Regions from separate parts of the Mesorhizobium oxytropidicola genome, predicted to be linked through region 1. Evidence: riboswitches for the same ligand, from Rfam matches in the RefSeq annotation. Region 1 holds a riboswitch; each other region holds the start of a gene.
What was found. A riboswitch is a leader RNA that binds a small molecule or an ion and turns the genes downstream of it on or off. The one in region 1 is predicted to bind thiamine pyrophosphate.
Positions count from the first base shown of each region.

Region 2: another riboswitch for thiamine pyrophosphate. It lies ahead of AC0V8S_RS16855 (YkoF family thiamine/hydroxymethylpyrimidine-binding protein); the one in region 1 lies ahead of thiC (phosphomethylpyrimidine synthase ThiC).
Region 3: another riboswitch for thiamine pyrophosphate. It lies ahead of thiB (thiamine ABC transporter substrate binding subunit); the one in region 1 lies ahead of thiC (phosphomethylpyrimidine synthase ThiC).
Region 4: another riboswitch for thiamine pyrophosphate. It lies ahead of thiC (phosphomethylpyrimidine synthase ThiC); the one in region 1 lies ahead of thiC (phosphomethylpyrimidine synthase ThiC).

Region 1 covers NZ_CM149692.1:3,799,872-3,804,873, forward strand. Annotated here, with positions in the region: gene AC0V8S_RS18925 (hypothetical protein) at 1-586, shown strand, start outside; gene AC0V8S_RS18930 (FkbM family methyltransferase) at 583-1,341, shown strand; TPP riboswitch at 1,438-1,553, shown strand; gene thiC (phosphomethylpyrimidine synthase ThiC) at 1,658-3,493, shown strand; gene thiO (glycine oxidase ThiO) at 3,490-4,491, shown strand; gene thiS (sulfur carrier protein ThiS) at 4,460-4,657, shown strand; gene AC0V8S_RS18950 (thiazole synthase) at 4,659-5,002, shown strand, end outside.
Region 2 covers NZ_CM149692.1:3,364,616-3,369,617, reverse strand. Annotated here, with positions in the region: gene AC0V8S_RS16870 (ABC transporter substrate-binding protein) at 1-772, opposite strand, end outside; gene AC0V8S_RS16865 (ABC transporter ATP-binding protein) at 765-1,532, opposite strand; gene AC0V8S_RS16860 (ABC transporter permease) at 1,529-2,350, opposite strand; gene AC0V8S_RS16855 (YkoF family thiamine/hydroxymethylpyrimidine-binding protein) at 2,386-2,994, opposite strand; TPP riboswitch at 2,985-3,097, opposite strand; gene msrA (peptide-methionine (S)-S-oxide reductase MsrA) at 3,383-3,901, opposite strand; gene AC0V8S_RS16845 (glycosyltransferase family 39 protein) at 4,077-5,002, opposite strand, start outside.
Region 3 covers NZ_CM149692.1:1,501,433-1,506,434, reverse strand. Annotated here, with positions in the region: gene thiP (thiamine/thiamine pyrophosphate ABC transporter permease) at 1-1,165, opposite strand, end outside; partial or broken gene thiB (thiamine ABC transporter substrate binding subunit) at 1,344-2,341, opposite strand; TPP riboswitch at 2,385-2,499, opposite strand; gene AC0V8S_RS07520 (thiamine diphosphokinase) at 2,588-3,247, shown strand; partial or broken gene AC0V8S_RS07515 (ABC-F family ATP-binding cassette domain-containing protein) at 3,249-5,002, shown strand, end outside.
Region 4 covers NZ_CM149692.1:4,488,975-4,493,976, forward strand. Annotated here, with positions in the region: partial or broken gene AC0V8S_RS22345 (thiazole synthase) at 1-546, opposite strand, end outside; gene thiS (sulfur carrier protein ThiS) at 548-745, opposite strand; gene thiO (glycine oxidase ThiO) at 714-1,715, opposite strand; gene thiC (phosphomethylpyrimidine synthase ThiC) at 1,712-3,547, opposite strand; TPP riboswitch at 3,652-3,768, opposite strand; gene panD (aspartate 1-decarboxylase) at 3,873-4,325, opposite strand; gene AC0V8S_RS22370 (beta-ketoacyl-ACP synthase III) at 4,382-5,002, opposite strand, start outside.

The sequences.
Region 1 (5,002 bases):
GGCGACGGCGATCTTGCTCTTCCTCGCTTTCATGGCGCGGCCGGACAATATTGTTTTCCTTGCCGTTTTCGCGGTGCTGCTGGTCGCTTTCCGGCAAAAGGCCTGGGGCGCGCTGGCCGGCTTTGCCGCGTCCTTCGTCGCCTATTTCGCCATTTCGCACTGGGCCCATCATCCCGGCTGGTGGCCGCATCTGTGGTTCTCCAGCATCGAGCAGCACTACAATATGGACGGCTTCGAGCCGGCGTTTTCGGTCACCGCCTATCTCAGGGCGTTTGCGGCCTCGCTGCTGCGTGCCGTCAATCTGAACAGCTGGGTCGGTGTTTCGGTGCTGGCACTGGCCGGCTGGTTCGCCGCCAGCCGCGCCGGCTTCCGCCTCGACCGCCGCGCCGGCATTTTGTTCGCGGCGCTGGTGCTGGGGGCACTGGCCAAGTTCACGGTCTTCCCGATCCACGACACGCGCATCTATTTTCCACACCTGATCCCGCCCTTCCTGCTGCTGGCGACGCCGTTCATGGCGCTGTGGGCAGCGGTGGCGCGCGGCCAGCATCGCGCCGCCTTGCACATCATTCCCGGAGACAAGCCATGAGTTCGCTATCCAATCTGGCGCGCATCGCCTTGTCGCTCGGCCTTCCCTCAGGCCTGCTCGATCGAGGGCCTTCGCTGCGCGGTACGAAATTCCTGGCCAAGGCGGCGCTGAAGGCACGCTTCGGTGGGGCAGGGCAGCCGTTCCAGATGGTCAATGTCGGCGCTTGCGACGGCGCGCTGTTCGACGACGTCACGCCATGGCTGCACAGGATATCCGGCGCCCGCGCCATGCTGGTCGAGCCGATCCCGTACAATCAGAAGCGGCTGCGCGCCAACTATCCCGACACGAACCGCTTCATCATCGAGCCGGTGGCCGTCACCAAGGCGAAAGGCACGATCACCGTCCACACCTTCGATGCCGCCGCGCTCGAGGCGGGCACGCTGCCGATCGAGTTCATCGGCTGCTCCTCGGTTACCGACACCAATCTGATGTCAGGCAAGAACGCCTGGGGCGAGGCCGACGCGAACTTCAACAAATTCGCGCCACACCTGAAAGACATCGAGGTGCCCTCGGAAACGCTGCAGACCTTGCTCGATCGCAACGGCATCAGCCACATCGATGCCTTCCTCGTCGATTGCGAAGGCGCCGACTGGATCGTCTTCGAACAACTCGACCTCAAACGCTATCGTCCGGGCATGATCAAGGTCGAGGTTGGTGCGTTGCCGGCCCCGGAGATCGGCCAGGTCGTGGTCAAACTGAAGACGGCGGGTTACCAGGTCGGCTTCCAGGCCGAGGATATCTGGGCCTTCGCCTGAGCTTCGCCGCCGACCTTCGTCCACAACAGCAATCAGTCCCGGTTGCCGCGCCGGCCAAATGCGCTTGACAAAATAGCGCCGGCCCATTCAACTTGGAGCATTCACCAGGGGAGTCCCGGCAAGGGGCTGAGATACTGCTGGCTTCGCGGCGCAGTGACCCGTTGAACCTGATCCAGTTCATACTGGCGTAGGGACGGTGCAAGCGCTTTGCGGGAGTTCACGCCCGAAGTCCTGTTTTTCAAGCAGGGCGACCGAAGCGTCTCATCCTTCCGGCACAGAACTGGGTCTCCAATGCAATGAGCAAAGGAGCCTCAAGATGAATGCCCTCACCCCAGCCGTCTCGACGGGACCGCTGCCTGCCTCACGGAAAATCCACAAGTCCGGCGTCCTCCATCCGCACATCAGGGTGCCGATGCGCGAAATCTCCGTCCATCCGACGGCAGGCGAACCGCCCGTCACCGTCTACGATCCGTCCGGCCCCTATACGGACCCGACTGTCGAAACCAGCATCGAAAATGGCCTCGCCCGGCTTCGCCACGAATGGATTACGGCACGCGGCGATGTCGAGGCCTATGACGGCCGCCATGTTCGGCCCGAAGACAATGGATTCGCCGTGGGCGAGCGCCTGACGCCGGAATTTCCGGTCCGCAACCGGCCGCTCAGGGCCAAGGCTGGCAAGGCAGTGACCCAGCTTGCCTACGCGCGCGCCGGCATCATCACGCCCGAAATGGAGTTCGTCGCCATCCGCGAGAACCTTGGACGCGAGATCATGCGCGGCAAGCTGCCGCGCGACGGTGAGAGCTTCGGCGCGGCTATTCCCGATTTCGTCACGCCGGAATTCGTGCGCGACGAGGTGGCGCGCGGGCGGGCGATCATTCCAGCCAACATCAATCATCCCGAGAGCGAACCGATGATCATCGGTCGCAGTTTCCTGGTGAAGATCAACGCCAATATCGGTAACTCGGCGGTCACCTCATCGATGGCCGAAGAGGTCGAAAAAATGGTCTGGGCGATCCGCTGGGGCGCCGATACGGTGATGGACCTGTCGACCGGCCGCAACATCCACAACATCCGCGACTGGATCGTTCGCAATGCGCCGGTGCCGATCGGCACGGTGCCACTCTATCAGGCGCTCGAGAAGGTCGGCGGCATTGCCGAGGACCTGACCTGGGAGGTGTACCGTGACACGCTGATCGAACAGGCCGAACAGGGGGTTGACTATTTCACCATCCACGCCGGCGTGCGGCTGCACTACATCCCGCTGACCGTTGACCGGGTCACGGGCATCGTGTCTCGCGGCGGTTCGATCATGGCCAAATGGTGCCTGCACCATCACCGGGAAAGCTTTCTCTATGAGCATTTCGCGGAGATATGTGACATCTGCCGCGCCTATGACGTGTCCTTCTCGCTAGGCGACGGCCTTCGTCCCGGCTCGATCGCCGATGCCAACGACGCGGCGCAATTCGCCGAGCTGGAAACGCTCGGCGAGTTGACGCAGATCGCCTGGGCAAAGGACTGCCAGGTGATGATCGAGGGCCCCGGCCACGTGCCGATGCACAAGATCAAGGAGAACATGGACAAGCAGCTCGCCGTCTGCGGCGAGGCGCCGTTCTATACGCTCGGACCGCTGACGACCGACATCGCGCCGGGCTACGACCACATCACCTCAGGCATCGGCGCGGCGATGATCGGCTGGTTCGGCACCGCCATGCTCTGCTACGTCACGCCGAAGGAGCATCTCGGCCTTCCCGATCGCAACGACGTCAAGATCGGCGTGATCACCTACAAGATCGCCGCCCACGCCGCCGATCTGGCGAAGGGCCATCCGGCAGCAAAAGTCAGGGATGATGCCCTTTCCCGCGCGCGCTTCGAGTTCCGCTGGGAGGACCAGTTCAACCTCTCGCTCGATCCCGAAACCGCGCGGTCTTTCCACGACCAGACCTTGCCCAAGGAGGCGCATAAGGTGGCACATTTCTGCTCGATGTGCGGACCGAAATTCTGCTCCATGCGTATCTCCCACGACATCCGCGCCGAGGCACAGAAAGAGGGCATGGCGGCGATGGCGGCGAAATACCGCGAGGGTGGCGATCTCTACATGCCGGCTGACAAGACCGGCGTACCGCTCATGCCAGAGGTGCCGGAGCCGTCATGAGGGTGCTCGTCAAAGGGGCTGGCGTCGCCGGCCTCACCGCGGCCTTCGAACTCGCGATCCGAGGCGCGGCGGTGACCGTCGTCGAGACCCGGCATTGCCTCGGTGGCAATGCATCGTGGTTTGCCGGCGGCATGCTGGCGCCATGGTGTGAGCGAGAAAGCGCCGAGCAGCCGGTGCTGGATATCGGACGCGACACCGCTGACTGGTGGGATGCGGTGCTGCCGGGTCAGGTGACACGGGCCGGAACGCTGGTCGTGGCCGCCCCGCGTGATGCTGGCGAGCTCGACCGGTTCGCCAGTCGCACGTCGGGGCATCGGCGTGTCGATGAAGACGAAATTGCGCTCCTGGAGCCCGACCTCGCCGGCCGCTTCCGGCGCGGATTGCTGTTTCCCGATGAGGCTCATCTCGACCCGCGCCAGGCGATGGCAGCACTTCATGACAAGCTCGTGGCCATGGGCGTCGAATTCCGCTTCGGGGCCGACGCCCAGCCTGTTTCCGGTTTCGAATGGCAGATCGACTGCACGGGAATGGCAGCAGCCGATGACAGGCTGCGCGGCGTTCGCGGCGAAATGCTGATCCTGCGCACGCCTGACATCTCGCTGTCGCGCCCGGTCCGGCTGCTGCATCCGCGCCTTCCGCTTTATGCGGTGCCGCGCACTGACCAGCGTTTCATGATCGGCGCAACGATGATTGAAAGCCAGTCCGCCGGACCGGTCACGGCGCGTTCCATGATGGAGCTGTTGGGTGCTGCCTATGCCCTCCACCAGGCCTTTGGCGAAGCCGAGGTCGTTGAAACCGGTGTCGGCGTTCGTCCGGCCTTTCCCGATAATCTGCCGCGCGTCGAAACGAGCGGAGACATCGTTGCAATCAATGGGCTTTACCGCCATGGCTTTCTTCTCGCCCCCGCCATGGCGCGCCAGGCTGCCGACCTGGTTTTCAGCCAAGACAGAACCAGGGAGCTTGCTCATGAAACTGACCGTCAACGGCGAAGCGCATGAGGTTGCCGCCACCACGCTGGCGGAGCTGCTTGCCGTGCTCGACTATGAGGGCGATTGGCTCGCCACCGCCGTCAACAGCGACCTCGTGCACAAAGCCAAGCGGGCGGAGTTCCAGTTGAGCGACGGCGACCGGATCGAAATCCTCTCGCCGATGCAGGGAGGCTAGCATGTTCGATCTTCTTGGAACCACGCTTCCTTCCCGCCTGCTTCTCGGCACGGCGCAATACCCTTCGCCGGCCATCCTTGCCGATGCGGTCAAGGCGTCGGGCACGTCGGTGGTAACCGTCTCGTTGCGCCGTGAAATGGCAGGCGGCAGGGCTGGCGAACAATTCTGGTCGTTGATCCGCTCGCTGGGTGTAAAAATCCTGCCCAATACCGCCGGCTGCCACTCCGTCAAGGAAGCTGTCACGACCGCGAAAATGGCGCGCGAAGTCTTCGGTACTGGCTGGATCAAGCTCGAAGTGATCGGCAATCATGACACGCTGCAGCCGGACGTGTTCGGCCTAGTCGA
Region 2 (5,002 bases), 440 kb from region 1:
GCGCGGCGGCTTCCCCGGGATGATCGACGGTGAACTGATAGCCGCGTCGCGTTGCCTGGACAAAAGCTGACGCCAGTGCCGGGTTTGCCTGCAGATACGCTTCGCTCGACGAGATCAGCGTCGTGTGCTCGTCGGGCACGCCATAATCGGCATAGACGAAGCTGCGCTGCTTGATGCCTTTGAGTTCGGCCTCGACGCCCTCCCAGGTCGAGACCTCGAGCGTGAAGTCGACCGAGCCGTTGGCCAACGCTTCATAGGCGGAGGTGCCGAGCGTCACCGTCTCGAAATTGCCCTTGCCGCCATCGTGGCGGATGATGGTCGAGATCAGCGCGTTTTCCCAGGCGCTGCCGAAACCGCCATAGGTCAGGCCGTCAAGATCTTTCGGGCTTTTAATCTCGCTGCGCGCTGCATTGAAGACCACGCGGCCGGTTTCCGACTGCACCACGGCATAGACGGCCTTCAGATCGGCCCCGGCAGTCCTCTGGGTGAACAGGCTGATTGTGCCGTTGATGCCGAAATCGGCGACGCGGTTGGCGACCAGCGTGCCGGCGCCGGTATCGCTGTAGGGCAGGATGTCGACCTCGAGGCCGGCCTCGCGATAGAACCCCTTGTCGCGGGCGACGAACAGCCCGATGTGGTTGGTGTTGACCGTCCAGTCCAGCGCGACGCTGACTTTTTGCGTGGCCGCGAAGGAGCGGTTCGATCCAGCGATCAGCGGAAATCCGCTGGCAAGGGTGAGCAGCAAGGCCTGCCGGCGCGTCAAGTCAGTCATGGTCATGTCCTTTGGATGGTTGCGGGTTGAGCAAAATGTCGAGAATCTCGGCCTCGAGTGCGCCGGCCTGCTGCGCGGCGGCGCCGGTTGGATCGCGGGGGCGCGGCAACGGCACTCCGATTTCACGCAGCACACGGGCCGGGCGCGCCGACAGCACATAGATGCGGTCGGACAGGAACACGGCCTCGCGCACATCATGGGTGATCAGCAGCGCGGTCCAGCGATGGTGCCGCCACATCTGCTCGAGCCAGCGCTGCATGGCCGCGCGGGTCAGCGCGTCGAGCGCGCCGAACGGCTCGTCGAGCAAAAGCATATCGCGCTCCTGCACCACCGTGCGCAGCAATGCCGCGCGCTGGCGCATGCCGCCCGAAAGCTGTGCCGGGAAATGCCGCTCGAAGCCGGCAAGCCCGAACTCGGCAAACAGCGGCGCGACACGCGCCCGCGCCGCTTTGCGTCTGACGCCTTGCACTTCGAGCCCGAGCGTCGCGTTGTCGAGGATGCGCCGCCACGGCATCAGCGCGTCGCGCTGCGGCATGAAGGCGAAATGCCTGCCATGGTCGTCGAGCGGCGCACCGTCGAACAACATCTCGCCCTCGCCATGCTCGGCACCCGTCAGGAGCTGGAACAGCGTCGACTTGCCGGCGCCCGACGGCCCAAGGATCGAGACGAATTCGCCGGCGCCGACGCTGAGCGAAATATCGGCGAGCACGTCGAGCCCGCCAAACGCTTTGTGCACATGCCGCAATTCGAGCCGGCTCATCCCTGCGCCCCCTTCCCTGCCGGCTGCCGGCCGGCCCGTTCCCAGGGCATGGCGAGGCGCTGCAAGAGCACCGTCAGCCCGAACAGGATCAGCGTGAGCGCGGCACTGACGCCGACAGCGGCCAGAACCAGATCGGGGCGGAAATTGTTCTTGGCGTTGAGCATGTAGATGCCCAGCCCCTTCGCCGCGCCGGCATATTCGGCGAAGATCGCGCCGACCACGGCATAGGTGATGGAGATCCTCAAGCCGGCGAAGAAATAGGGCAGCGCCGAAGGCAGCCGTGCCAGCACGAAGACGCGCCAGCGCCCTGCCCCCATGGCCCGCAACATCTGGCCGATCTCGACCTCGGTCGCCTCGTAGCCCTGTACCAGAGCCACCAGCATCGGGAAGAAGGTGACCAGCGCCACCAGCATGATCTTCGGCGCCAGCCCGAAGCCGAACCACAGCACCACCAGCGGCGCGATGGCCACCAGCGGCAAGGTCTGGCTGACGATGAAGACGGGAAACAGCGCGCGCCGCAGCGGCTGGAAGAAGTCGACCAACATCGACAGCGCGAAGGCGGCGCCGAGCGAGCAGGCAAAGCCGATCAGTGTGGCGCGGATGGTGGGAATGGCGTTGTCGATCAGCGCGTCGCGATTGAGCGTCGCCTGTTCGAAGACGCGTGACGGCGCCGGCAGAATCGTCGGCTTGATGCCGGAATAGGTGGCGTAGATCTCCCACGCCACAAGCAGCAACCCGACCGAGATGACGGCGGGTACAGCCTTGGCAAGGGAACCCACGAGCGGGCGCGACGCGACTGATGATGACACCACGGGCATAACCTTTGACGGGGTCGCGCCGAAGCGCGGCCGGCTTAGACAGCCGACGGGCTGTTGGCCGAAACCGTGACGTCGAGGGTTACGTGCCCGGCGCCTGGCCCGAAGCGGCAGAAAGCTTCGTTCAGTGCCGAAAAGATCGCGCCCGTATCACCGCGCAGTTTGGTGCAGAAATTCTTGGAGCGATCGTAGACGCCGGACTGTTTCAGGAAATCGATGCAGCCATAAATCTCGTCCATGTGGTCGCCGGCGCCCATCACATAGAGCGAGAATTGCGCCGCCGCCGGCTGGCCGGTGGCAGCAGCTTTGCGCACGGCGGTGATGGCGGCTTCCTTGCGTGGGCCGAGCGGCCCGACAGGTCCGCCAAACGCGTCGGAGCGGCAGATCGGATCGTCCGGCTCGCCCGGGCAGCCGCGCGAAATGGCCGCCGACAGCACGCAATGCTTGCCGCTCCGCGCCGCCGCCACGAACAGGTCGCGCAGCGCCGGGAACAACACTTCGGGCGGCCCGACCAGCAAGGTCGAGATGTCGTCGGTCTCGATCCTGAGCCTGTCCCGGTAGGGATCGAGCGCGCCGAGCGCGCCCAGGATGACGCCGACGAAATCGTCGGCCATGGGATATAGGGAAATCTGTGCGCCTGAAAACATAGCCCGCCTCGCTCCGCTGGTATTACCCAGATCAGCTTCTAGGGTCTATGGGCTTGCCGCCCCCGTCTCAGCCCGACCGTACGGAGCACCCCTGTGGATGGGCGCGTTAAAGCACCATTCGAACCGAAGGGGAAGCCGTTTTTTCAGCGCACCGCGCCAAAAGCATTGCACCAGATCTGGGTGGCGGCGGGTCGATCACTGGAGACCCGAGCAAGCCGGCTTCGCCCAACACCGTCGATCCGGCAGCAAGCACCACCTCCACCACACCGGGCGACATGAACTCCGATGCAAGCAAGTCATCGCCATAAACGAAGAAAAGCCGCGGGGCATCCGCCCCGCGGCTTTCTTTGTTTCGACATCGCTTCCCAACGATGCGTTTCGCCAAACGTCAGGACGCGGCCTTCTCACGCACCGGCAGCTTCCAGCCCGGCCTGACGAAATGGCAGGTGTAGCCGTTGGGATATTTCTCCAGATAATCCTGATGCTCGGGCTCGGCCTCCCAGAAGGCGCCGGCCGGCGCGACTTCGGTGACGACCTTGCCAGGCCACAGGCCGGAGGCATCGACATCGGCGATGGTGTCTTCGGCCACGTGCTTTTGCTCGTCGCTGGTATAGTAGATCGCCGAACGGTAGCTCATCCCGACATCGTTGCCCTGGCGGTTGCGCGTCGTCGGATCGTGGATCTGGAAAAAGCGCTCCAGCAGCGTGCGATAGCTGATCACGGCCGGATCGAAATTGATCTCGATGGCTTCGGCATGAGTGCCGTGATTGCGGTAGGTGGCGTTTGGCACATCGCCGCCGCTATAGCCGACACGGGTGGAGATGACGCCGGGATAGCGCCGTATCAGATCCTGCATGCCCCAGAAACAACCACCGGCAAGCACTGCGCGTTCGATCGAAGTCGCCATGTCACGTCTCCTCAAAAGGCAATTCCATTCGCGTAGCGGTTTCCCGTCCGGAATTGCGCAGACAAAATTGGATTTCCCAATAAATGGGCATTGTCGCCTGCTTCGTCCAGTCGCATGGAGACGAACGCAGCCATGCGCGAACGATATTACGACGCGGCTAAGGGATCGAACCGCTTCAATTACGCGGATGCCGGGTCCGGCTGTCGGCGTCAAGCGGCAGATACCGCGTGCCAGGCGGAATGGCGGCAAAGCTGATTGCCACAGGCGGCGCCGTGCGCGACCAGTTGAAAAGAACGGTCTTGACCGGCAGGTTGCCCAGCCATGTCCGCAACTGCGGCGGCATGCCATGCCCAGGCCAAACCATCAGCATGCCGTGGTCGCGCAAGCGCTGCCTGGTGATCCAGGGCGCGAACCGGGTATCGAGGTCGGTGAAGATCGACGGCTTGTCATAGGCATTGAGGCCCGCGAGCATGGCCAATTGGGTATCGCCGCCGACAATGTCGAGCCGGCCGGGCGCGGCCGCATGCCAAACCGCCTCGGCCTCGTCCGAGATCGGCTGCGCCGGCCAGCAGACGGCGTCGAGGCGCCCCCGCACATTGCAGCCCGTCCAGCGGAGGGTCGCATAGGCGCCCGACATGGTGACGATGCAGAGGAAGGCACAGATCGCCAGCCTTCGCATCTCGATGGCGCCGAGCCGGTGGCCGAGAAAGGCGAGCACCGTAACACCGACAAGATTGTACATCGGCGCCCCCCAGGACTCGCCGGTGCCGGTGAACAACGAGGCCACCATGATCAGGGTCGCCGGCCCAAGCCCCATCCACACGAGATAGACCAGAATGCCGCGTTCGACGGGAGCTTCCGGAGCGGGCGAGCGCCGCAGCAGCCCCGATATCGCCAGCACCAGGAGGAAGCCTGAGAGCCCGGCCAGTTGGACGCCGATATAGTAGAGGCGCGCGCGGTGTTCGGTTACCCACACGTCACGGTCGGCAAAATAGGTCAATGGCAAGAAGTCGATGCGGTAGAGCGCGATGGCCAGCGGCGCCGCAACGGCGAGAAAAACGGCAAGGCCGAGCCATGGCCAAGGCGTCGCCAGCCGGCTGC
Region 3 (5,002 bases), 2.3 Mb from region 1:
GCAGGAGGAACCAGCCGGCGCCGATGACGATGGGCGGCACGACCAAGACAAAGCTGGCGCCGGTGTCGGTGGTATGTTCGAGCAGTGTTTTTGGACCGGCGCGGCGGTTCAGCGCCAGCGCCCGGCGTGCCATGGTCAGGGCCAGGGACAGCATCACCGAAAGCAGCGCCGACAGGAAGGCCAGCATCGCACTGGTCAGCGTTGCCTGCCGCACGGCCGCCTCGCCGGCGAGCCGGCCGAGATCGGCCCCTAAACCGGCGATCACCGTGGCCGCCATCGGCCCGACAACGAACAGCAGCGCCAGCACGATGAGCGCGGCGTTCAGCGACGCTTCGGTCCTGTTGACCGAGAGATAGCGGCGCTGCGCCACCGGCAGATTGGTGTCGCCAACGACATTGACGCCAAGCCGCGTCAGCGCCAGCACCACGATGAAGGTCAAGGCGATCTGCAGCAATGTCAGTGTCACCGCCCGCGCGGGATCGAAATCGAAGCGCAGCGCCTGATAGATGCCGACCTCCAGCGTCGTCGCGGCCGGCCCGCCGCCAAGCGTCAAAACGATGGTGAAGGAGGTGATGCAGAGCATGAAGACCAGCCCGGCGACGCCGGGCAGAGCGGCGCGCAGCGTCGGCCATTCGATCAGCCGGAACGCCGGCCGCGCCCCCATGCCGAGCTGGCTCGCCAGCCGCCACTGGTCGGCAGGGATGGTCTGCAGCGCCTCGAGGAACAGCCGCGTTGCCAACGGCAGGTTGAAGAAGACGTGGGCGACGAGAATGCCGGACAGGCCATAGATACCTGGCCAGCCCTGGCCGCCGACGGCGCTGAACAGGCCGGCGAAATAGCCGGCGCGGCCGTAAAGCGCGAGGATGCCAAGCGCCGCGACGATCGCCGGCAGCGCCAGCGGCACGGCGAAGAGCTGCAGGATGAAGGCGCGGCCGAAAAAGCGCGGATGCCGCGACAAAGCACGCGCCACGAACAGCGCCGGGCCGGCAGAAAGCAGGGTCGAGAGGGCGGCCTGCCAGAGCGTGAAGCGCACGACACGTAGGAGATAGGGATCGAAAGCTGCCCAGGCGCCCGAAAGGTCATAAGCGCCTTCGACAAGCAACCCGGCAAACGCGCCGCCGATCAGCAGTGTGATCGCGGCGAGCGCGATGATGCCGGCGCTGATGCGGGGGTCGGACGCGCGCCTTCCACCCTCCCCCTTGTGGGGAGGGTCGGAACGCGGATGCCGCGAAGCGGTGTCCGCGAGCCGGGGTGGGGGTGAGGCCGTGCTCAGCGTCGCAGCCCCCACCCCGCTCCGCTTCGCGGATCGACCCTCCCCACAAGGGGGAGGGTGAGAAGCGCGCTCATTTGCTCATCACCGCCAGCCATTCATCCACCCAGGCCTTGCGGTTGGCGGCAACCTCTTCGGGGCTGAACAGCAAGGTCTTGGTCGGCTTGACCAGTTTGTCGAAGGCCGGGTTGAGCGGCTTGTCGGTCTTTCCTGCCGGGAACATCCAGTTGGTCTCGGGGATGGCGTCCTGGAATTTCGGTCCGGTCATGAAGGCGATGAATTTTGCCGCCAGCGGGTTCTTGGCGCCGGTCGTGGTGATGCCGGCGACCTCGATCTGCAGATATTCACCTTCTTCGAACGAAGCCGCCTGATAGCGCTCGGTATTCTCGGCGACCATGTGGTAGGCCGGCGAGGTCGTGTAGGACAACACCATCGGCGCCTCGCCCTTGGTGAACAGACCATAGGCCTCGCTCCAGCCCGGCGTCACGGTCAGCACCTTTGTCTTGAGCTTGGCCCAGGCCTCCGGCGCCTTGTCGCCATAGACCGACTTCACCCACAACAGCAGGCCGAGGCCCGGCGTCGAGGTGCGCGGATCCTGGATGACGATCTTGTCGTCGGCACTGCCTTCGACCAGCTCCTTCAGGCTCTTGGGCGGCGTCTTCAGCTTCTGCGTGTCATAGACAACAGCGAAATAGCCGTAGTCGAAGGGCACAAACGTATCGTCCGTCCAGCCGCCCGGCACGTTGATATCGGAGACCGCGCCATGCGGGCAAACAACCCGCTAGCCTTGGCATCGGCGGTGAGATTGGTGTCGAGGCCGAGCACGATATCGGCCTTGGTCGATGCCCCTTCGAGCTTGACGCGGTTGAGCAGGGCGACACCGTCGGCGACCGAGACGAACTCGACATCGCAGCCGCATTCGGCCTCGAATTCCTTCTTCACCACCGGGCCTGGACCCCAGTCGGCGGTGAAGCTCTCATAAGTGTAGACGGTGAGCTTGTCCTTGGCCAAGGCCGGCCCGGACAGCGCCACAACCGTGGCTGAGACAAGAGCGTATAAAAGCGTGCGCATCGGCGCCTCCTTCGTTCGAATTGAAAGGAATTGAGGCGTCGGACTGTCCGAAACGTCTAATCCCTCCGCCGGTACAAACCGGATCAGGTTCAGCGGGTTGGCGAGATTGCCTCTCAGCCGGTCCGCGAAGATCGCGTCCGGCACCCCGTTAGAGCGTTTCGACACATAGGCCCGGCCGAGGAACCGCGCAAGTGGCAGTTTGCCGGCCTTCCGTTTCCGCTGCCGGGCTGGTACAGGCCACCAGATATGAGCACATTCACCATCCTGCTTGGCGGCGATCTCATCCGCACGCCCCGGCTCGACCGCCAGGTCGAGGGCTCGCGCGTCATCGCCGCGGATGCCGGCATCGGCCATGCCCGGCTGCTCGGCCTTGTGCCCGAACTGTGGGTGGGCGATTTCGATTCGGTGCCGGCCAATCTGCCTGACGACCTCGCTGCCGTGCCCCGCCAGACCTTCCCGGCGGAGAAGGACAAGACCGACGGTGAACTGGCGATCGCCGCAGCCCTCGAGCGCGGCGCGACCCGCCTTGTGCTGGCAGGCGCGTTCGGCGGCAAGCGCGCCGACCACGCTTTCCTGCATCTGGCGCTCGCCCTGCGCCTGGCCGAGGCCGGAACGGACGTCCTGCTGACCAGCGGCGCCCAGGAAGGTATCCCTCTGCTGTTGGGAACGGCCGGCTTCGATTATGCCGACGGCACCCTGTTTTCGATCCTCGGCTTTTCCGAACTTGCCGGCCTGACCGTCACCGGCGCGAAATGGCCGCTGAGCCAGGTCGAGGTGGCTTTCGGCTCGTCCCTGACCATCTCCAACGAGGTCAAGTTCGACAAGACCGGGGGCAGCCTCGAAATCGCCCTCGGCCACGGCCGCGCGCTGCTGCTCGCTCATCCCTATCCCTTGCCCGAAAGCTGACATGGCCCCGCCCCTTCTCAATCTCGACGGGATAAAACTGACCTTCGGCGGCACCCCGCTGCTCGACGGCGCCGCCTTGACGGCTTCGGCCGGCGACAAGATCGCCCTGGTCGGCCGCAACGGATCCGGCAAGTCGACGCTGCTCAAGATCGCCGCTGGCCTGATCGAGCCGCAGGACGGCGAGGTGTTCAGCCAGCCTTCGGCGACGGTCCGCTATCTGCCGCAAATGCCCGACATGGAAGGTTTTGCCACCGTGCGCGCCTATGTCGAGGCGGGGCTTGGCCCCGCCGATGATCCCTACCGTGCCAGCTATCTGATGGAGCATCTCGGCCTCACCGGCGAGGAGCGGCCGGGCGATCTCTCCGGCGGCGAGGCCAGGCGTGCCGCACTGGCGCGCGTCATGGCGCCGGAGCCCGACATTCTGCTGCTTGATGAGCCGACTAACCATCTTGACCTGTCGGTCATCGAATGGCTCGAAGAGGAACTCGTGCGCACCTCTTCGGCGCTCGTCGTCATCTCGCACGACCGCCGCTTCCTCGAACGCGTGTCGCGCGCCACCGTCTGGCTCGACCGTGGCCAGACCCGCAGGCTGGACAAGGGTTTCGGCCATTTCGAGGAATGGCGCGACCTGGTTCTGGAAGAGGAAGAGCGCGAGCAGCACAAGCTCGGCCGCCAGATCGTGCGCGAGGAACATTGGCTGCGCTACGGCGTCACGGCACGGCGCAAACGCAACATGCGCCGCCTTGGCGAGTTACAGACCATGCGCCAGCGCTTCCGGCGGTCATCGCGGCGCCGAAGGCAACGCGACCATGGTGGCGAGCGACGCCGCCGAATCCGGCAAGCTGGTGATCGAAGCGAAGAGCATCGAGAAGAGCTTTGGCGACCTCACCGTGGTCAAAGGCTTCTCGACCCGCATCCAGCGCGGCGACCGCGTCGGTCTCGTTGGCCCAAACGGCGCCGGCAAGACCACGCTTTTGAAGATGCTGACCGGCGAATTGGCACCGGACGCCGGTTCGATCAGGCTTGGCACCAATCTGGAAATCGCCACGCTCGACCAGAAGCGCGAGGCGGTCGATCCGCAGGAGACGCTGGCGCAATACCTCACCGACGGACGCGGCGAGAACCTCGTCATCAATGGCGAGCAGCGCCATGTCGTCTCCTACATGAAGGATTTCCTGTTCAAGCCGGAGCAGGCGCGCACGCCGGTGCGCGAACTGTCCGGCGGCGAGCGGGCGCGGCTGATCCTGGCGCGCGTGCTGGCCCGGCCGGCGAACCTTCTGGTGCTCGACGAGCCGACCAACGATCTCGACATGGAGACGCTGGAACTGCTGCAGGAACTGGTTGCCGGTTTCGCCGGCACCGTCATCCTGGTCAGCCACGACCGCGATTTCCTCGACCGCACCGTCACCAGCCTGATCGCGCCGGATGGCGACGGGCGCTGGATCGAATATGCCGGCGGCTATTCCGACATGCTGGCGCAGCGCGGCGGCACCAGGCTTGATGACCGCAAGGCTCGCGCCAAGGCCGAAGCCGGCGATACGCCGGCCTTGGCCAAGAGCGAACCGGCAGCCCCCAAAGGCCCCGCGAAAAAACTGTCGTTCAAGCAGAAATTCGCTTTGGAATCCTTGCCGAAGAAGATCGAGGCGGTGACCGCGTCGATCTCGCGGCTGGAGAACAACATCGCCGACCCGGCCTATTACGAGCGCGATCCGGCCTCGTTCCAGAAGACCATCGCCGCCCTCGACAAGGAGCGCG
Region 4 (5,002 bases), 690 kb from region 1:
CCACGATCAGGGGGACGCCTGGGAAATGTCCGCGCATCGAGCGCAGCGCCGTCATGTTGACCGGTCCCAAGGCGGAACCGATCGGTGCGCACCACGGCATCAGGACCTTGCAGCCCGCTTCCAGCAGCCGCTCGGCGGCGACGAGATCGTCGGTGGTATAGGGGAATACCGCAAAGCCGTCCTCGCACAGGATACGGGTGGCTTCGACCAGGCCGAACACGTCCGGCTGCAGAGTGTCGTGGTTGCCGATCACTTCGAGTTTGATCCAGGTCGTGCCGAAGACTTCGCGCGCCATGTTCGCGGTAGTGACCGCTTCCTTGACGGAGTGGCAGCCGGCCGTGTTGGGCAGGATTCTCGTGCCGAGCGAGCGGATCAGCGACCAGAATTTTTCGCCGGCCCTGCCGCCCGCCATCTCACGCCGCAAAGAGACGGTCACCACCGACGGCCCGACGCCCTGACTGCATCGGCAAGGACGGCCGGCGAAGGATATTGAGCCGTGCCGAGAAGCAGGCGCGACGAAAGCTCGGTCCCATAAAGCTCGAACATGCTAGCCTCCCTGCATGGGCGAGAGGATTTCGATCCGGTCGCCGTCGCTCAATCGGAATTCCGCGCGGTTGGCTTTGTGCACGAGGTCGCTGTTGACGGCCGTCGCCAGCCAATCGCCCTCATAGTCGAGCGCGGCAAGCAGCGCCGCCAACGTGGTGGCGGCAATCTCAAGCGCTTCGCCGTTGACGATCAGTTTCATGAGCGAGCTCCTTGGTTCTGTCTTGATTGAAAACCAGGTCGGCAGCCTGGCGAGCCATAGCGGGGGCGAGGAGAAAACCATGGCGATAAAGCCCGTTGATCGCGACGGCGTCTCCGCTCATTTCGACACGCGGCAGATTGTCGGGAAAGGCCGGACGAACACCGGCGCCGGTCTCAATGACGCCAGCCTCGCCGAAGGCCGGATGGAGAGCATAGGCCGCGCCCAAAAGCTCCATCATGGAACGCACCGTGACCGGTCCGGCGGACTGGCTTTCAACCATCGTCGCGCCGATCATGAAACGGTGATCGGTACGCGGCACCACGTAGAGTGGAAAGCGCGGATGAAGCAGCCGGACTGGGCGTGACAGCGAAATGTCCGGCGTGCGCAGGATCAGCATCTCACCGCGAACACCACGCAGCCTGTCATCGCTCGCTGCCATTCCAGTGCAATCGATCTGACGATCGAAACCGGAAACCTGCGTGGCATCGCAGCCGAAGTGGAATTCGACACCCATGGTGGCGAGCTTGTCATGAAGCGCTGCAATCACTAGGCGTGGGTCGAGATGAGCCTCGTCGGGGAAGAGCAATCCACGCGGGAAGCGGCCGGCGAGGTCGGGTTCCAGGAGCGCAATTTCGTTTTCATCGACACGCCGATGCCCCGACGTGCGACTTGCGAACCGGTCAAGCTCTCCGGCATCACGCGGCGCGGCCACGACCAGTGTCCCGGCCCGTGTCACCTGACCCGACAGCACCGCATCCCACCAGTCGGCAGCGTCGCGTCCGAGATCCAGCACCGGCTGCTCCGCGCTTTCACGCTCGCACCATGGCGCCAGCATGCCGCCGGCGAACCACGACGCATTGCCGCCGATGCCATGCCGGGTCTCGACGACGGTCACCGCCGCGCCTCGGATGGCGAGTTCGAAAGCGACGGTGATGCCGGCAACACCGGCCCCTTTGACGAGCACCCTCATGATGGTTTGGGAGCCTCTGGCACGACCGGTACGCCGGTCTCGTCCGCCGGCATGTAGAGATCGCCGCCCTCGCGGTATTTCGCCGCCATCGCCGCCATGCCTTCCTTCTGCGCTTCGGCACGAATGTCGTGGGAAATGCGCATGGAGCAGAATTTCGGCCCGCACATCGAGCAGAAATGTGCCAGCTTGTGCGCCTCCTCGGGCAAGGTCTGGTCGTGGAAGGACCGTGCGGTTTCGGGGTCGAGCGACAGGTTGAACTGGTCCTCCCAGCGGAACTCGAAGCGCGCGCGGGAAAGGGCATCATCTCTGACTTTCGCCGCCGGGTGCCCCTTCGCCAGGTCGGCGGCATGCGCGGCGATCTTGTAGGTGATCACGCCAATCTTGACGTCGTTGCGATCGGGAAGGCCGAGATGCTCCTTGGGCGTGACATAGCAGAGCATGGCGGTGCCGAACCAGCCGATCATGGCAGCACCAATGCCTGAAGTGATGTGGTCATAGCCCGGCGCGATGTCGGTGGTCAGCGGTCCAAGCGTGTAGAAGGGCGCCTCGCCGCAGACGGCGAGCTGCTTGTCCATGTTCTCCTTGATCTTGTGCATCGGCACGTGGCCGGGACCTTCGATCATCACCTGGCAATCCTTCGCCCAGGCGATCTGCGTCAGCTCGCCGAGCGTCTCCAGTTCGGCGAATTGCGCTGCGTCATTGGCATCGGCGATTGAGCCGGGACGAAGACCGTCGCCGAGCGAGAAAGACACGTCATAGGCGCGGCAGATGTCGCAGATCTCCGCAAAATGCTCGTAAAGGAAGCTCTCCCGGTGATGGTGCAGGCACCATTTGGCCATGATCGAGCCACCGCGCGAGACGATGCCCGTGACGCGGTCAACGGTCAGCGGGATGTAGTGCAGCCGCACGCCGGCGTGGATGGTGAAATAGTCGACGCCCTGTTCGGCCTGCTCAACCAGCGTGTCGCGGTAGACCTCCCAGGTCAGGTCCTCGGCGATGCCGCCGACCTTTTCCAGCGCCTGGTAGAGCGGCACGGTGCCGATCGGCACCGGCGCATTGCGCACGATCCAGTCCCGGATGTTGTGGATGTTGCGGCCGGTCGACAAATCCATCACCGTATCGGCGCCCCAGCGGATCGCCCAGACCATCTTTTCCACTTCCTCGGCCATCGACGATGTGACGGCGGAGTTACCAATATTGGCGTTGATCTTGACCAGGAAATTGCGGCCGATGATCATCGGCTCGCTCTCGGGATGATTGATGTTGGCTGGAATGATCGCCCGCCCGCGGGCCACTTCGTCGCGCACGAATTCCGGCGTGACAAAATCCGGTATCAATGCGCCGAAGGCTTCGCCGTCGCGTTGCAGCTTGCCGCGCAGGACCTCGCGGCCGAGGTTCTCGCGGATGGCGACGAACTCCATTTCGGGCGTGACGATGCCGGCGCGCGCATAGGCGAGCTGTGTCACCGCCTTGCCTGATCTGGCCCTGAGCGGCCGGTTGCGGACGGGAAATTCCGGTGTCAGGCGCTCGCCCGCCGCGAATCCGTTGTCTTCCGGCCGGACATGGCGGCCGTCATAGGCTTCGACATCGCCGCGTGCCGTAATCCATTCATGGCGAAGCTGGGCGAGGCCCTTTTCGATGCTGGTTTCGACGGTCGGGTCGGTATAGGGGCCGGACGGATCATAGACGATGACGGGCGGCTCGCCGGCTGTCGGATGGACGGAGATTTCGCGCATCGGCACCCTGATCTGGGGGTGGATGGCACCGGGCTTGTGGATTTTTCGTGAGGCGGGCAGCGGTCCCGTCGACACGGCGGGGGTGAGGGCATTCATCTTGAGGCTCCTTTGCTCATGCATTGGAGACCCAGTTCTGTGCCGGAAGGATGAAAAGACGCTTTTGTCGACCTGTTCAAAACAGGACCACGGGCGTGAACTCCCGCAAAGCGCTTGCACCGTCCCTACGCCAGTATGAACTGGATCAGGTTCAACGGGTCACTGCGCCGCGAAAGCCAGCAGTATCTCAGCCCCTTGCCGGGACTCCCCTGGTGAATGCCTTAAGTTGGACGGGCCAGCGCAATCTTGTCAAGCGCATTCGGGCGCCTTCGACCGGCCGCCAATGAAACCCAGCATAAAACCCCCGCATGCATCGGGGACAAAATCACGCTCCTGAAACCAGGGCGGGAATGGCCAAAGCCGCATTCGCCTCGTCGAGGATGGAAAACCTGTACCGGCCATGTGCGTCGAGATCGACCGAGTAGCTCAGGCGGTCACGTATGTGGTTGTGCTGGTCAAAAGTGACGATCCTCGGTTTCAGCGAGGTGATCTGCGCTTCGTCCAGGTAGATGGAGTTGCAGACAATGATCTGGTCGTCTGGCTGGCAGGTGCGGGCGGCAGCACCGTTGAGGATGCAGCACCGCGAGCCGCGCTCGCCCAGAATCACATACGTTGAAATCCGCGCACCGGAATTCTTGTTCCATATCTCCACGAATTCCATCGGCAGTATCCCGGCTGCTTCGCAGTGGTCAGGGTCCAGCGTTATCGAACCGTGGTAGTTGAGGTTTGCTTCGGTGACGTGGATACCGTGCAGCTTGCCGGCGACTATTTTTCGCATTGCTCTGTTGCCCCATAGATCATTCATGATCCGTCCTGGCGCGCTCGCTTGGTCGGCTAAATGCCGACGACGAGAGCACCACCGCTAAGACCCGCACCCGCCGCCGCCAGAAGAATCTTCTCACCCGACCGAAATGGCTCCGTCTGATGGACCAGCGAGAGCGAGAGCGGGATCGTTGCTGCGGAAGAATTGCCGTAGTCGGCGATCGTCTTAACGGTTACATGATCCGCTATGCCAAGGTTCCTCCCGACCGCATCGAAGATGCGGGCATTGGCCTGATGCGGCACGAACCGATCGATGTCCTGCGGCCGCGTCCGGGCTGTGGCCAATGCATCCTGCGAGCAGGCGGTCATCATCTCGACGGCCTTGGCGAACACTTCGCGGCCGTCGGTCATCGTCATGCGGGTTTGCCCGAGGTCGAGGTCGCCATGGAACGGGATGTTGCTTCCGCCCGCCGGGATCTGAATCAGCCCGTAGCGCGAGCCGTCCGAATCCACCGAGGCTCCGAGAATCCCCCGATCAGCATCCTCGCACGGACCAATCACCAGGGCGCCGGCGGCATCGGCAAACAGCACGGCGCTGGCGCGCTCGGCCGGGTTGATGCGGCGGCTGAGGATGTTGGCGGCAATGACGAGGGCCGCTTTGCCGTGCAGCTGGGTGAATCCATCCGCGAACAT